3 regions of the Cytobacillus sp. FSL K6-0265 genome follow, and region 3 is predicted to be linked to each of the others. Evidence: a T-box and tRNA genes for the amino acid it is inferred to sense, from the RefSeq annotation. Region 3 holds a T-box; the other regions hold tRNA genes.
What was found. The T-box of region 3 lies ahead of metG (methionine--tRNA ligase). A T-box ahead of a tRNA ligase gene usually reads a tRNA of that ligase, here a tRNA-Met.
Positions count from the first base shown of each region.

Region 1: it has a tRNA-Met gene. The T-box ahead of metG (methionine--tRNA ligase) is inferred to sense a tRNA for this amino acid. The anticodon was not compared.
Region 2: it has a tRNA-Met gene. The T-box ahead of metG (methionine--tRNA ligase) is inferred to sense a tRNA for this amino acid. The anticodon was not compared.

Region 1 covers NZ_JBBOPE010000001.1:1,313,586-1,318,313, reverse strand. Annotated here, with positions in the region: tRNA gene MHH73_RS06780 (tRNA-Gly) at 10-80, opposite strand; tRNA gene MHH73_RS06775 (tRNA-Leu) at 84-165, opposite strand; tRNA gene MHH73_RS06770 (tRNA-Leu) at 185-273, opposite strand; tRNA gene MHH73_RS06765 (tRNA-Cys) at 304-377, opposite strand; tRNA gene MHH73_RS06760 (tRNA-Gly) at 394-468, opposite strand; tRNA gene MHH73_RS06755 (tRNA-Gln) at 473-547, opposite strand; tRNA gene MHH73_RS06750 (tRNA-His) at 594-669, opposite strand; tRNA gene MHH73_RS06745 (tRNA-Trp) at 676-749, opposite strand; tRNA gene MHH73_RS06740 (tRNA-Tyr) at 753-836, opposite strand; tRNA gene MHH73_RS06735 (tRNA-Thr) at 848-920, opposite strand; tRNA gene MHH73_RS06730 (tRNA-Phe) at 924-999, opposite strand; tRNA gene MHH73_RS06725 (tRNA-Asp) at 1,055-1,131, opposite strand; tRNA gene MHH73_RS06720 (tRNA-Met) at 1,135-1,208, opposite strand; tRNA gene MHH73_RS06715 (tRNA-Val) at 1,219-1,294, opposite strand; tRNA gene MHH73_RS06710 (tRNA-Glu) at 1,298-1,372, opposite strand; tRNA gene MHH73_RS06705 (tRNA-Ser) at 1,392-1,485, opposite strand; tRNA gene MHH73_RS06700 (tRNA-Asn) at 1,488-1,562, opposite strand; rRNA gene rrf (5S ribosomal RNA) at 1,582-1,698, opposite strand; rRNA gene MHH73_RS06690 (23S ribosomal RNA) at 1,971-4,728, opposite strand, start outside.
Region 2 covers NZ_JBBOPE010000001.1:3,516,584-3,521,311, forward strand. Annotated here, with positions in the region: gene glgB (1,4-alpha-glucan branching enzyme) at 1-1,722, opposite strand, end outside; tRNA gene MHH73_RS17725 (tRNA-Glu) at 1,902-1,973, opposite strand; tRNA gene MHH73_RS17730 (tRNA-Ser) at 1,977-2,067, opposite strand; tRNA gene MHH73_RS17735 (tRNA-Asn) at 2,071-2,145, opposite strand; tRNA gene MHH73_RS17740 (tRNA-Ile) at 2,156-2,232, opposite strand; tRNA gene MHH73_RS17745 (tRNA-Gly) at 2,240-2,310, opposite strand; tRNA gene MHH73_RS17750 (tRNA-His) at 2,313-2,388, opposite strand; tRNA gene MHH73_RS17755 (tRNA-Phe) at 2,398-2,470, opposite strand; tRNA gene MHH73_RS17760 (tRNA-Asp) at 2,490-2,566, opposite strand; tRNA gene MHH73_RS17765 (tRNA-Met) at 2,570-2,643, opposite strand; tRNA gene MHH73_RS17770 (tRNA-Ser) at 2,657-2,749, opposite strand; tRNA gene MHH73_RS17775 (tRNA-Ile) at 2,756-2,832, opposite strand; tRNA gene MHH73_RS17780 (tRNA-Met) at 2,846-2,922, opposite strand; tRNA gene MHH73_RS17785 (tRNA-Ala) at 2,949-3,024, opposite strand; tRNA gene MHH73_RS17790 (tRNA-Pro) at 3,044-3,120, opposite strand; tRNA gene MHH73_RS17795 (tRNA-Arg) at 3,129-3,202, opposite strand; tRNA gene MHH73_RS17800 (tRNA-Leu) at 3,218-3,306, opposite strand; tRNA gene MHH73_RS17805 (tRNA-Gly) at 3,313-3,387, opposite strand; tRNA gene MHH73_RS17810 (tRNA-Leu) at 3,407-3,491, opposite strand; tRNA gene MHH73_RS17815 (tRNA-Lys) at 3,509-3,584, opposite strand; tRNA gene MHH73_RS17820 (tRNA-Thr) at 3,599-3,674, opposite strand; tRNA gene MHH73_RS17825 (tRNA-Val) at 3,690-3,765, opposite strand; rRNA gene rrf (5S ribosomal RNA) at 3,775-3,891, opposite strand; rRNA gene MHH73_RS17835 (23S ribosomal RNA) at 4,165-4,728, opposite strand, start outside.
Region 3 covers NZ_JBBOPE010000001.1:310,495-315,222, forward strand. Annotated here, with positions in the region: gene MHH73_RS01655 (nucleotidyltransferase domain-containing protein) at 1-126, shown strand, start outside; gene MHH73_RS01660 (hypothetical protein) at 166-318, shown strand; gene MHH73_RS01665 (hypothetical protein) at 315-509, shown strand; T-box leader at 773-1,049, shown strand; gene metG (methionine--tRNA ligase) at 1,130-2,773, shown strand; gene MHH73_RS01675 (aminoglycoside 6-adenylyltransferase) at 2,833-3,696, shown strand; gene MHH73_RS01680 (hypothetical protein) at 3,731-4,069, shown strand; gene MHH73_RS01685 (helix-hairpin-helix domain-containing protein) at 4,081-4,542, shown strand; gene MHH73_RS01690 (VOC family protein) at 4,696-4,728, shown strand, end outside.

The DNA.
Region 1 (4,728 bases), 1.0 Mb from region 3:
ACTTCTATAAGCGGGTGAAGGGAATCGAACCCTCATCATCAGCTTGGAAGGCTGAGGTTTTACCACTAAACTACACCCGCATATACCGGTGGTCGGGGTCGAACCGACACTCCTTACGGAACACGATTTTGAGTCGTGCGCGTCTGCCAATTCCGCCACACCGGCAATATTTTTTATTAAATTATGGTGCCGAGGACCGGAATCGAACCGGTACGGTAGTCACCTACCGCAGGATTTTAAGTCCTGTGCGTCTGCCAGTTCCGCCACCCCGGCATGAGGTGTTTAAAAATAGTGAATTTGTATTGGAGGCGGCAACCGGATTTGAACCGGTGGTGAAGGTTTTGCAGACCTCTGCCTTACCACTTGGCTATGCCGCCATTAATATAAAGGTTTTGGAGCGGAAGACGGGATTCGAACCCGCGACCCTCACCTTGGCAAGGTGATGTTCTACCACTGAACTACTTCCGCAAAATGGCTGGGCTAGCAGGGTTCGAACCTGCGAATGACGGAATCAAAATCCGTTGCCTTACCACTTGGCTATAGCCCACTTATATATTCTATGTTTGATAGCAAAAAATGTGAATTAAAATTAATGGGGCGGCTGATGGGAATCGAACCCACGAATGTCGGAACCACAATCCGATGCGTTAACCACTTCGCCACAACCGCCATAATTGGCAGGGGTAGTAGGAATCGAACCCACATCAAAGGTTTTGGAGACCTTCGTTTTACCATTAAACTATACCCCTAGATGGTGGAGGGGGGCAGATTCGAACTGCCGAACCCGAAGGAGCGGATTTACAGTCCGCCGCGTTTAGCCACTTCGCTACCCCTCCATGAAAAACGATGCCGGCCAGAGGACTTGAACCCCCAACCTACTGATTACAAGTCAGTTGCTCTACCAATTGAGCTAGGCCGGCAAATGGTGGCTCAGGACGGAATCGAACCGCCGACACAAGGATTTTCAGTCCTTTGCTCTACCGACTGAGCTACTGAGCCAAACTTATACGTTTTACAATATGTTTCTTTTATAAATTTGTGAAAAATTATGTAGTGGCGGTCCGGACGGGACTCGAACCCGCGACCTCCTGCGTGACAGGCAGGCATTCTAACCAACTGAACTACCGGACCAAATTGCGGGGGCAGGATTTGAACCTGCGACCTTCGGGTTATGAGCCCGACGAGCTACCGGACTGCTCCACCCCGCGATAATAATAATGGTGGAGGATGACGGGATCGAACCGCCGACCCTCTGCTTGTAAGGCAGATGCTCTCCCAGCTGAGCTAATCCTCCAAATGGTGACCCCTACGGGATTCGAACCCGTGTTACCGCCGTGAAAGGGCGGTGTCTTAACCGCTTGACCAAGGGGCCAATTTATTTTATGTTTTAATGGCGGAGAGCAAGGGATTTGAACCCTTGAGACGGCTATAAACCGCCTACACGATTTCCAATCGTGCTCCTTCGGCCAGCTCGGACAGCTCTCCATTGGCTCCGCAGGTAGGATTCGAACCTACGACCGTTCGGTTAACAGCCGAATGCTCTACCACTGAGCTACTGCGGAATAATATTATAGTATGTATGCCCGGCAACGTCCTACTCTCACAAGGGGACAGCCCCTAACTACCATCGGCGCTGAGAAGCTTAACTTCCGTGTTCGGTATGGGAACGGGTGTGACCTTCTCGCTATCGCCACCGGACTTTTTAAAGACATTTATTATTATAACGTCTTTTATGAATTTTTCAAGAGAAATTTTATAAATCATTCTCTGAAAACTAGGTAATGTTGAAGAAGAATGTTATTGAGTAATCGCCTATGCGTGCTGACGGTACTACTAAGGTAGTGTTGTCTAGCTGCGGCGCCTAGGTGCTCGAGGTCATAAGCCAAATTTGTCATGAGGTTAAAGAACAACCTCCTGTCAAATTCGTCTTATGCTTGTCGCACCTGGGCAAGGCGCCTCCGCATTTCGAATTGGTTAAGTCCTCGATCGATTAGTATTAGTCAGCTGCATGTGTCGCCACACTTCCACCTCTAACCTATCAACCTGATCATCTTTCAGGGATCTTACTAGCTTGCGCTATGGGAAATCTCATCTCGAGGGGGGCTTCATGCTTAGATGCTTTCAGCACTTATCCCTTCCGCACATAGCTACCCAGCGATGCCTTTGGCAAGACAACTGGTACACCAGCGGTGCGTCCATCCCGGTCCTCTCGTACTAAGGACAGCTCCTCTCAAATTTCCTGCGCCCACGACGGATAGGGACCGAACTGTCTCACGACGTTCTGAACCCAGCTCGCGTACCGCTTTAATGGGCGAACAGCCCAACCCTTGGGACCGACTACAGCCCCAGGATGCGATGAGCCGACATCGAGGTGCCAAACCTCCCCGTCGATGTGGACTCTTGGGGGAGATAAGCCTGTTATCCCCGGGGTAGCTTTTATCCGTTGAGCGATGGCCCTTCCATGCGGAACCACCGGATCACTAAGCCCGACTTTCGTCCCTGCTCGACTTGTAGGTCTCGCAGTCAAGCTCCCTTGTGCCTTTACACTCTACGAATGATTTCCAACCATTCTGAGGGAACCTTTGGGCGCCTCCGTTACTCTTTAGGAGGCGACCGCCCCAGTCAAACTGCCCACCTGACACTGTCTCCCATCCCGATAAGGGATGTGGGTTAGAATTTCAATACAGCGGGGGTAGTATCCCACCGACGCCTCCACCGAAGCTAGCGCTCCGGCTTCTAAGGCTCCTACCTATCCTGTACAAGCTGTACCAAAATTCAATATCAGGCTACAGTAAAGCTCCACGGGGTCTTTCCGTCCTGTCGCGGGTAACCTGCATCTTCACAGGTACTATAATTTCACCGAGTCTCTCGTTGAGACAGTGCCCAGATCGTTACGCCTTTCGTGCGGGTCGGAACTTACCCGACAAGGAATTTCGCTACCTTAGGACCGTTATAGTTACGGCCGCCGTTTACTGGGGCTTCGATTCAAAGCTTCGCGTGAGCTAACCTCTCCTCTTAACCTTCCAGCACCGGGCAGGCGTCAGCCCCTATACTTCGCCTTGCGGCTTCGCAGAGACCTGTGTTTTTGCTAAACAGTCGCCTGGGCCTATTCACTGCGGCTCATCAAGGCTTTAACACCCTAATGAGCACCCCTTCTCCCGAAGTTACGGGGTCATTTTGCCGAGTTCCTTAACGAGAGTTCTCTCGCTCACCTTAGGATTCTCTCCTCGCCTACCTGTGTCGGTTTGCGGTACGGGCACCTTATTCCTCGCTAGAGGCTTTTCTTGGCAGTGTGGAATCAAGAACTTCGGTACTAAATTTCCCTCGCTATCACAGCTCAAGGTATGTGACCATGGGATTTGCCTCATGGTCCCTCTAACTGCTTAGACGCACATCCAATAGTGCGCTTACCCTATCCTCCTGCGTCCCCCCATCACTCAAACAGAATACGGTGGTACAGGAATATCAACCTGTTGTCCATCGCCTACGCTTTTCAGCCTCGGCTTAGGTCCCGACTAACCCTGAGCGGACGAGCCTTCCTCAGGAAACCTTAGGCATTCGGTGGATGGGATTCTCACCCATCTTTCGCTACTCATACCGGCATTCTCACTTCTAAGCGCTCCACCAGTCCTTACGGTCTAGCTTCAACGCCCTTAGAACGCTCTCCTACCACTGAACATCTACGATGTTCAATCCACAGCTTCGGTGATACGTTTAGCCCCGGTACATTTTCGGCGCGGAGTCACTCGACCAGTGAGCTATTACGCACTCTTTAAATGGTGGCTGCTTCTAAGCCAACATCCTGGTTGTCTAAGCAACTCCACATCCTTTTCCACTTAACGTATACTTTGGGACCTTAGCTGGTGGTCTGGGCTGTTTCCCTCTTGACTACGGATCTTATCACTCGCAGTCTGACTCCCATGGATAAATCTTTGGCATTCGGAGTTTGTCTGAATTCGGTAACCCGATGAGGGCCCCTAGTCCAAACAGTGCTCTACCTCCAAGATTCTTACGCATGAGGCTAGCCCTAAAGCTATTTCGGAGAGAACCAGCTATCTCCAAGTTCGATTGGAATTTCTCCGCTACCCACACCTCATCCCCGCACTTTTCAACGTACGTGGGTTCGGGCCTCCATCCAGTGTTACCTGGACTTCACCCTGGACATGGGTAGATCACCTGGTTTCGGGTCTACGACCACATACTATATTCGCCCTATTCAGACTCGCTTTCGCTACGGCTCCGTCTGTCCAACTTAACCTCGCATGTAATCGTAACTCGCCGGTTCATTCTACAAAAGGCACGCTATCACCCATTAACGGGCTCTAACTACTTGTAGGCACACGGTTTCAGGATCTCTTTCACTCCCCTTCCGGGGTGCTTTTCACCTTTCCCTCACGGTACTGGTTCACTATCGGTCACTAGGGAGTATTTAGCCTTGGGAGATGGTCCTCCCTGCTTCCGACGGGATTTCTCGTGTCCCGCCGTACTCAGGATCCACTCTGGAGGGAACGAAGTTTCGACTACAGGGCTTTTACCTCCTATGGCGGGCCTTTCCAGACCTCTTCGTCTATCTCGTTCCTTTGTAACTCCGTATAGAATGTCCTACAACCCCAAGAGGCAAGCCTCTTGGTTTGGGCTAATCCCGTTTCGCTCGCCGCTACTCAGGGAATCGCGTTTGCTTTCTCTTCCTCCGGGTACTTAGATGTTTCAGTTCCCCGGGTCTGCCTT
Region 2 (4,728 bases), 3.2 Mb from region 3:
ATCACTATTAAACACTTCTCTATAACTCCCATTTTTAGGAACACCGATTCGATAATTCATATATACTTGAGGGGAAAAGTTACATACAACAATTAATATTTCTTGTTCTTCTACTCCTTTACGAATAAATGAAAAAATGGATTGCTGATGGTTATTAGCATCAATCCACTCAAAACCTTCTGATTTGTGGTCCCATTCATATAATGATTTAGACCTCTTATATAACTTTATTAACTTCTTCACATAATGATTCGTTTTTGCATGCATTTCATACTGAAGTAAGTGCCAATCCAACTCTTCTTCATCTTTCCACTCGGCAAATTGTCCTAGCTCAAACCCCATAAATAACAGCTTTTTACCTGGATGGGTCATCATAAAACCTAAGAGCAAACGATATTGGGCAAATTTTTGCCAATAATCTCCTGGCATCTTGTCTAACAGTGATTTCTTCCCATGGACAACTTCATCATGTGATAACGGTAAAATAAAATTTTCTGAGTAGGCATACATTAATGAAAAAGTCATTTTATTATGGTGGTATTGCCTCTCTTGAGGAGGTTTCTCCATATAAGATAATACATCATTCATCCAACCCATATTCCATTTATAACTGAAACCTAATCCGCCATAGTGAACAGGAGCAGTTACTTGGGGCCAATCTGTAGAATCCTCAGCCATCATCAAAATAGAGGGATCATAAGCAAACACAGCTTTATTTAATTTCTGTAAAAATTGAATACCAAATGGATTTTCTCTATGCTCGTTATTAGGCCAAAAAATGATATTGGATACTGCATCAATTCTAAAACCATCGACATGATATTTTTCCATCCAAAAAATAGCATTGGATATGAGGAAACTATGAACCTCTGTTTTACTTAAATTAAAATTAGCTGTACCCCAAACAAAATTTTCCCGATCGCCTTCTGTTTCGTATTCATAAACATATTCACCATCTAAACAATATAGCCCATGTTGATCTTTACAGAAATGCCCTGGTACCCAATCTAAAATAACACCGATATTATTTTGATGACATTGATCGATAAAAAGCATTAAATCTTTTGGCTCACCATATCTACTAGTAGCCGAGTAATAGCCTGTTCCTTGATAGCCCCAAGAACGATCATATGGGTGTTCAATTATAGGCATCAATTCAATATGTGTAAAACCATGCTCCTTGACGTAAGGAATGATTTCTTTTGCTAGTTCATTGTATGTCAATAAAAGGCCATTCCTCTTTTTCCATGTACCTAGATGCATCTCATATATCATCATAGGTTCTGTAAATGCTTTCCTATATTGTTTTTCCTTTTGCCAGCGTTGATCATTCCATTTGTAATCTTCTAAAGTATAAACAATTGAAGCAGTTCTAGGTCGTAATTCAGAATAAAAAGCAAAGGGATCAGCCTTTAAGGAAATTTGTCCATCTTTGTTCTTAATTGCATATTTATAAATTTCTCCTGTTAAATCTCCTTCTAGCTGAATTCTCCATATCCCCTCATTATTTACTTTTTTCAATGAAAAACCTTCGGCGTTCCAATGATTAAAAGAACCCACTAATGATATTGAGGAGGCATGTGGCGCATAGATAGTAAAACAAGTAACCCAATGATCTCCTTCTTTATGACGGTGTGATCCAAACAATTCGTATGCCTTAAATAAATTTCCTTCATGAAACAAGTGCATTTCGAATTCAGTTGGGTATGCAGTTGTATTCATTTTAATTCATTCCACTCCTTGTATTACATTACTCTTTCTTAAATAATTCGTCTTAAGTATAAAAATCCCTTGTTATTTTTCAAATTATTTTGACATCTAATGATAGAAAATGTAACATCTGAAAAGTGTTAGCAACATAAAAAAGAAGCTGTCAACTTATGTTGACAGCTTCTTTTTTATGACCCCTACGGGATTCGAACCCGTGTTACCGCCGTGAAAGGGCGGTGTCTTAACCGCTTGACCAAGGGGCCAAATGGCGGAGAAGGAGGGATTTGAACCCTCGCGCCGGTTGCCCGACCTACACCCTTAGCAGGGGCGCCTCTTCAGCCACTTGAGTACTTCTCCATATGGCTCCGCAGGTAGGATTCGAACCTACGACCGTTCGGTTAACAGCCGAATGCTCTACCACTGAGCTACTGCGGAATAATATAAATGGTGGGCCTAAATGGACTCGAACCATCGACCTCACGCTTATCAGGCGTGCGCTCTAACCAGCTGAGCTATAGGCCCCTATTTAAGCGGGTGAAGGGAATCGAACCCTCATCATCAGCTTGGAAGGCTGAGGTTTTACCACTAAACTACACCCGCAATGGGGCGGCTGATGGGAATCGAACCCACGAATGTCGGAACCACAATCCGATGCGTTAACCACTTCGCCACAACCGCCATAAAAGATGGCTCAGGACGGAATCGAACCGCCGACACAAGGATTTTCAGTCCTTTGCTCTACCGACTGAGCTACTGAGCCAAAATAATGAATATGTAAATGGCGGTCCGGACGGGACTCGAACCCGCGACCTCCTGCGTGACAGGCAGGCATTCTAACCAACTGAACTACCGGACCAGATTGCGGGGGCAGGATTTGAACCTGCGACCTTCGGGTTATGAGCCCGACGAGCTACCGGACTGCTCCACCCCGCGATAATAATATAAATGGCGGAGGAAGAGGGATTCGAACCCCCGCGGGCTTTAACACCCCTGTCGGTTTTCAAGACCGATCCCTTCAGCCAGACTTGGGTATTCCTCCGAATAATGGTGGACCTTGTAGGACTCGAACCTACGACCGGACGGTTATGAGCCGTCTGCTCTAACCAGCTGAGCTAAAGGTCCATCATTCTATCTATGGTAGCGGCGGAGGGGATCGAACCCCCGACCTCACGGGTATGAACCGTACGCTCTAGCCAGCTGAGCTACACCGCCATAGAATATATTGTATAAAATTAAATTGGTGGAGCCTAGCGGGATCGAACCGCTGACCTCCTGCGTGCAAAGCAGGCGCTCTCCCAGCTGAGCTAAGGCCCCTAAGAAATATGTATATTAGTGGTCGGGAAGACAGGATTCGAACCTGCGACCCCTTGGTCCCAAACCAAGTGCTCTACCAAGCTGAGCTACTTCCCGAAACAAAACGCGCCCGAGAGGAGTCGAACCCCTAACCTTTTGATCCGTAGTCAAACGCTCTATCCAATTGAGCTACGGGCGCTTAATTTTAAAAGAATGGTGCCGAGGACCGGAATCGAACCGGTACGGTAGTCACCTACCGCAGGATTTTAAGTCCTGTGCGTCTGCCAGTTCCGCCACCCCGGCAAATATTGGAGCGGAAGACGGGATTCGAACCCGCGACCCTCACCTTGGCAAGGTGATGTTCTACCACTGAACTACTTCCGCAAATATTTAAAATGAAAACTGGTGCGGGTGAAGGGAGTCGAACCCCCACGCCTTGCGGCGCCAGATCCTAAGTCTGGTGCGTCTGCCAATTCCGCCACACCCGCATATCAAAATGATCAAATGGTGAGCCATGAAGGACTCGAACCTTCGACCCTCTGATTAAAAGTCAGATGCTCTACCAACTGAGCTAATGGCTCGTACAAAGCACGAGTGGTGCCGGCCAGAGGACTTGAACCCCCAACCTACTGATTACAAGTCAGTTGCTCTACCAATTGAGCTAGGCCGGCAAACATGCAAAAAAATGGTGGAGGATGACGGGATCGAACCGCCGACCCTCTGCTTGTAAGGCAGATGCTCTCCCAGCTGAGCTAATCCTCCAATATGTATGCCCGGCAACGTCCTACTCTCACAAGGGGACAGCCCCTAACTACCATCGGCGCTGAGAAGCTTAACTTCCGTGTTCGGTATGGGAACGGGTGTGACCTTCTCGCTATCGCCACCGGACTTTTTAAAGACATTTATTATTATAACGTCTTTTATGAATTTTTCAAGAGAAATTTTAAAAATCATTCTCTGAAAACTAGATAATGTTGAAGAAGATTGTTGTTGAGTAATCGCCTATGCGTTGCTGACGGTGCTACTTACGTAGTTGTGTCTAGCTGCGGCGCCTAGGTGCTCGAGGTCATAAGCCAAATTTGTCATGAGGTTAAAGAACAACCTCCTGTCAAATTCGTCTTATGCTTGTCGCACCTGGGCAAGGCGCCTCCGCATTTCGAATTGGTTAAGTCCTCGATCGATTAGTATTAGTCAGCTGCATGTGTCGCCACACTTCCACCTCTAACCTATCAACCTGATCATCTTTCAGGGATCTTACTAGCTTGCGCTATGGGAAATCTCATCTCGAGGGGGGCTTCATGCTTAGATGCTTTCAGCACTTATCCCTTCCGCACATAGCTACCCAGCGATGCCTTTGGCAAGACAACTGGTACACCAGCGGTGCGTCCATCCCGGTCCTCTCGTACTAAGGACAGCTCCTCTCAAATTTCCTGCGCCCACGACGGATAGGGACCGAACTGTCTCACGACGTTCTGAACCCAGCTCGCGTACCGCTTTAATGGGCGAACAGCCCAACCCTTGGGACCGACTACAGCCCCAGGATGCGATGAGCCGACATCGAGGTGCCAAACCTCCCCGTCGATGTGGACTCTTGGGGGAGATAAGCCTGTTATCCCCGGGGTAGCTTTTATCCGTTGAGCGATGGCCCTTCCATGCGGAACCACCGGATCACTAAGCCCGACTTTCGTCCCTGCTCGACTTGTAGGTCTCGCAGTCAAGCTCCCT
Region 3 (4,728 bases):
AAGGATCAAGAGGACTTCCTTCGAGTGGTCGATTCCTTATCTTCTGAACAGAAAAAATGGCTACAAACAGCGATTCAATTACATATGCCACATCATAAGTGGTTAGAATTACTTGTAACATACTGAGAAACACTTACTTTAATGGATCTAGGAGGATACCTAGTGATGGATATAATGAATATGACAGTAACCTTAGCATTATTAGGCGGGCTGTTGGCATTTTTTTCTCTCTATCTTAATGAGAGGAATCAATCGCCGGTTGGAACTAGAAAAGAAGAGATATTTATAAACAAAAACAAAGGAGGGGTAGCAGGGTGAGTCAATTTGATTGGAAAAACCCAATTGTCCGCCTATTTGTCTTCAGTATGTTCCCTTTAATTGCCCTAACTACCGTGTTATTTATGACACTTTCAAGTGAGTGGTATTTCATCCCAAATGGGCTGTTGGTTATCGGGACGATCATGATTTTTTTCATTATTTACTTACGCTATAAGAAAAGTAACGAATGAAAAAAGTGTTTTCAGCAATCTCCAAAAAATTTGCTTACCCATTAAAAACCGTCAGTGATGAGAGATTCAATGGTCAAGATGGTTCCCCCTATTTTTTCATTAGGATCTTATATACTCTGATTTATTTATTAAGATTCTAAATAAGTTATCCTCCGCCAATTTTTATCAAACTGTAAAGAAAGTAATCATTAAAGGTGTCCCACCCGATTTTAACTATTGACTTTTATAAGCCTACTGATTACAATGATTTTAATATTTTTCAACTAAAGGCAATGAAGAGAAAAAGTAGAATGTGTCGTTTTTTTATCAGAGAGCTTCGGTAGCTGAGAAGAAGCAAAAAGCAATCATTCGAAAAATGGTCTCTGAGCTGTGTACTGAACATACTTGTTTATAAGTATAAGTAGGCTACACCGAGTTTTGGCACTCGTTATCAATGTCACAGTATAAAGGCCGATTGGGACTGGCGTACTTGATGAGGCAAGTAGGGTAACCTATTTGTAAAATAAGGTGGTAACGCGTGGTATAAACCTCGCCCTTAGCTAGAAATAGCTATGGGGCGAGGTTTTTTGTTTGCAGTCCTGTCTCAATCAATCAGGCTAACAACTTAGGGGGAATAGAAGATGAGTATTTTTATTGGTGGGGCGTGGGCTTATGCAAATGGATCATTGCATCTTGGTCATGTTTCAAGTTTGCTACCTGGAGACATTTTGGCAAGATATTATCGTTTGAAAGGAGAAAAAGTGCTATATGCTTCAGGCAGTGATTGTAATGGTACACCGATTACTGTGAAAGCAAGACAGGCGGGGGTTGAGCCTCGGGTGATAGCAGATTACTATCACCGGGAGTTTGTTGATTGCTTTACGCAATTAGGTTTTTCCTATGATATTTATACAAGAACGGATACAGCTCATCACCATCATGTGGTACAAGAAATATTTTTAGCGCTTTTAGAAAAAGGCTTGATTTACAAGCGAAAGGTAGAGCAAACCTATTGTGACGATTGTCAGCAGTTCTTGCCAGACCGTTATGTGGAAGGGTTATGTCCAGTATGTAGTGAACCTGCCAGAGGTGATCAATGTGATCATTGTGCAACAATCTTAGAGCCACTTGAACTTCATGAACGCAGCTGTAAAATTTGTGGTCACACACCGACGACAAGGGAGACAGAACATTTTTATTTTGCACTAAGTGACTTACAAGCTGATTTGGAAAAATATACACAACGAGCCGAAGAGCAACATTTATGGCGAGATAATGCGCTCCAATTAACGAAGAGATATTTACGTGAAGGCTTGCAGGACCGAGCGATTTCAAGGGATTTACCAATCGGTGTCAGTGTTCCTGTTGTTGGTTATGAAGATAAAAAGGTGTATGTATGGATTGAGGCGGTTTCAGGCTATTATTCGGCAAGTAAAAAGTGGGCAGAAGAAAACAATCAGGACGATCATCATTTTTGGTCAAGTGAAACAACCTCGTATTATGTACACGGAAAAGATAATATCCCGTTCCACACAGTAATCTGGCCCGCCATTTTACAAGGAATAGGAGTAGCGGCATTGCCGACAAGGGTGATTTCCAATGAATATGTTACTTTAGAAAAAAAGAAGTTATCGACGAGTAAAAATTGGGCTGTTTGGGTGCCAGACTTTTTAGAAAGATATGAACCAGATTCGATTCGCTACTTTCTTACGATTAATGCACCGGAGAATCGCGATGCCGACTTTTCTTGGAAAGAGTTTATCTATAGCCATAATAGCGAATTGCTTGGTGCATATGGGAATTTCGTGAATCGTACGTTGAAATTTATTGAAAAATCATTTGCCGGTGTCATTACAACGATGGATATAGATGAAAAGATAAAAGCCGAAATGAACTGCTTATATCAAGAAGTTGGAAACCTTATTGAACAAGGAAGCATGAAGCAAGCACTAGAGAATATATTCGCCTATGTGCGAAAATCTAATAAATATTTTGATGAGCAAAAGCCATGGCAACAATGGCATGAGAATCAAGGGTCTTGTGAAAAAACATTAGCTAACTGTGTTTATTTGATTGCTAACCTTGCTCAGTTGCTTTCTCCTTTTTTACCGTTTTCAAGTGAAAAGGTATTCGAATGGCTTAATGTCCAAGAACAGAGATGGAAAGAAGTTGTTTTGAATGGTGTGACGCTCACTGCACCAGTTGAACCATTATTTGCCCGCATTGATGTCGAGAACATTGACAAAGAATTAGCGAGATTACAAGCGCAATCCCTTGCCGAATGATTGTTGCAAAGCAGGACTTCTCTTAGCAAATAAAGAACCCATACATGGGTGGTGAAGTAATGAGGTCTGAAACAGAAATGATGGCTACCATTATAGATTTTGCAAAAAACGAAGAAAGGATTTTTGCTGTCTATATGAACGGTTCCAGAACAAATAGAAATGTCCCAAGAGACCAGTTTCAAGATTATGATATTGTTTATGTCGTTGAAGATACTGAGCCTTTTATTAAAAATCAAAATTGGATCGCCTCTTTTGGCGAGTTGATGATGAAGCAAGAACCGGATAAAAATGATTTTGGTAAAGGTATAGTGCCAGACTTCAAGAGCTATGGTTTCCTCATGCTATTTACAGACGGCAATCGTATCGATCTTCGCTTTCAAACGAAGGAAGCGATGCGAGATGAATATGGGGGAGATAAATTGACTGTTCCTTTATTGGATAAAGGTGCGTACTTGCCCATTATTCCTTCTCCAACTGATGTCGATTATCACGTGCAAACACCGAGCGAAGGTGAATATGATGCTTATACAAATAACTTCTGGTGGTGTTTACAAAATGTGGCGAAAGGCATTTGGCGAGATGAGTTGCCATATGCTCAAGCGATGTTTAACACGGACATAAGAGACGCGTTAAACAAAATGGTCGACTGGTGGATCGGTATTCAAAATGAATTTCGCATTTCCACTGGTAAGTTAGGAAAATATTATAAATGTTATCTTCCTCCTGATTACTGGGAGATGTACAAAAGAACTTATAGTAATGGAGATGAGGAAAATATGTGGGAAGCGGTCATGGCCACATGCGAATTGTTTCGTGCGTTAGCTCATGACGTGGCTAATCACTTTCGATTCTCTTATCCTATCAATGATGACAGTCGCATGTTGGCGTATTTGGAGTCAGTTAGGCTATTACCGAAAGCGTGAAGAAGATAGGCTGCTTAAAGAATGAGAGGAAAAAGTGTTAAAAGGGATTGAAGCCTTTTCGTATAAGGGTAAAGAATTGTACGACTTAAAAACAAAGGGATGGATCCACACAATGAATATTCTTTCCTATTCTTATAAAAAACGGGGAGCGCTTGAATTTACTTTCGATGCTTTCCCCCATTCAAAAGTAGTCTTTCACCCAATTAAAACGTATTATTTCATTCGCACGGTTCGCTGGAATGCGGCGGATCCTGTTGTGACAAGAAGAGATTTAGAGATAATGGAAATGGTAGCTAACTTAGAGATGGGTACACTTGATCATTATAAAAAAAGAAAAGGATATAAACCAATAACCTTAAATGAATACCAGTAAGGAGGAAGTCGATGCCATCTTATCAACCTAAATTACCTTTAACGGCGGATGAAAGGTCTGAACTTCGAAACGCCAGATTGAAGGTCAGCCAAATCCATACACTTGCGATAAAAGAAATCGGTCAGCATTTAAATATATCAGATGAAAGGGCACGAAAGATTAAGGGATGGGCAGACTTTCAATTGGTGCCCTCGATTGGTTTTGAATTAGCGGATAAACTTGTTCAATATCTCCAAATCTATTGTTTAGAAGATATAAAGAATGAAGACCCGGGAAAACTATTTGATCTGTTGGAAAAGGAAATGGGTGTGAGGACGGATGGTTGTGTGGAAGATCAAATTCGCTGTGTCATTCATTTCGCTAACAATAAGGAATTTCCTAAAAAATGGTTTGAGTTCACGGATGAGAGGAAGGCGTATCGCAGAACAAATGGCTTTCCACCAGATCGCCCAGAGAAATCGTGGCGGGAATAGAGGGGGATGAGGGTTGGAGGTTGTTCAAGAAAGTGGCATACTGGCAAAGTCCGCTCTCCATCAAAAGTCGTAAGTAAGATACAGCTTTGATCGGTCGCGATTTGTTCTCTTTTGATTGAAAATATAACTAGATAAAGGAGGACTGATGATGCAATGATAGAAGGTCTGTATGAAGCTCATTTACCA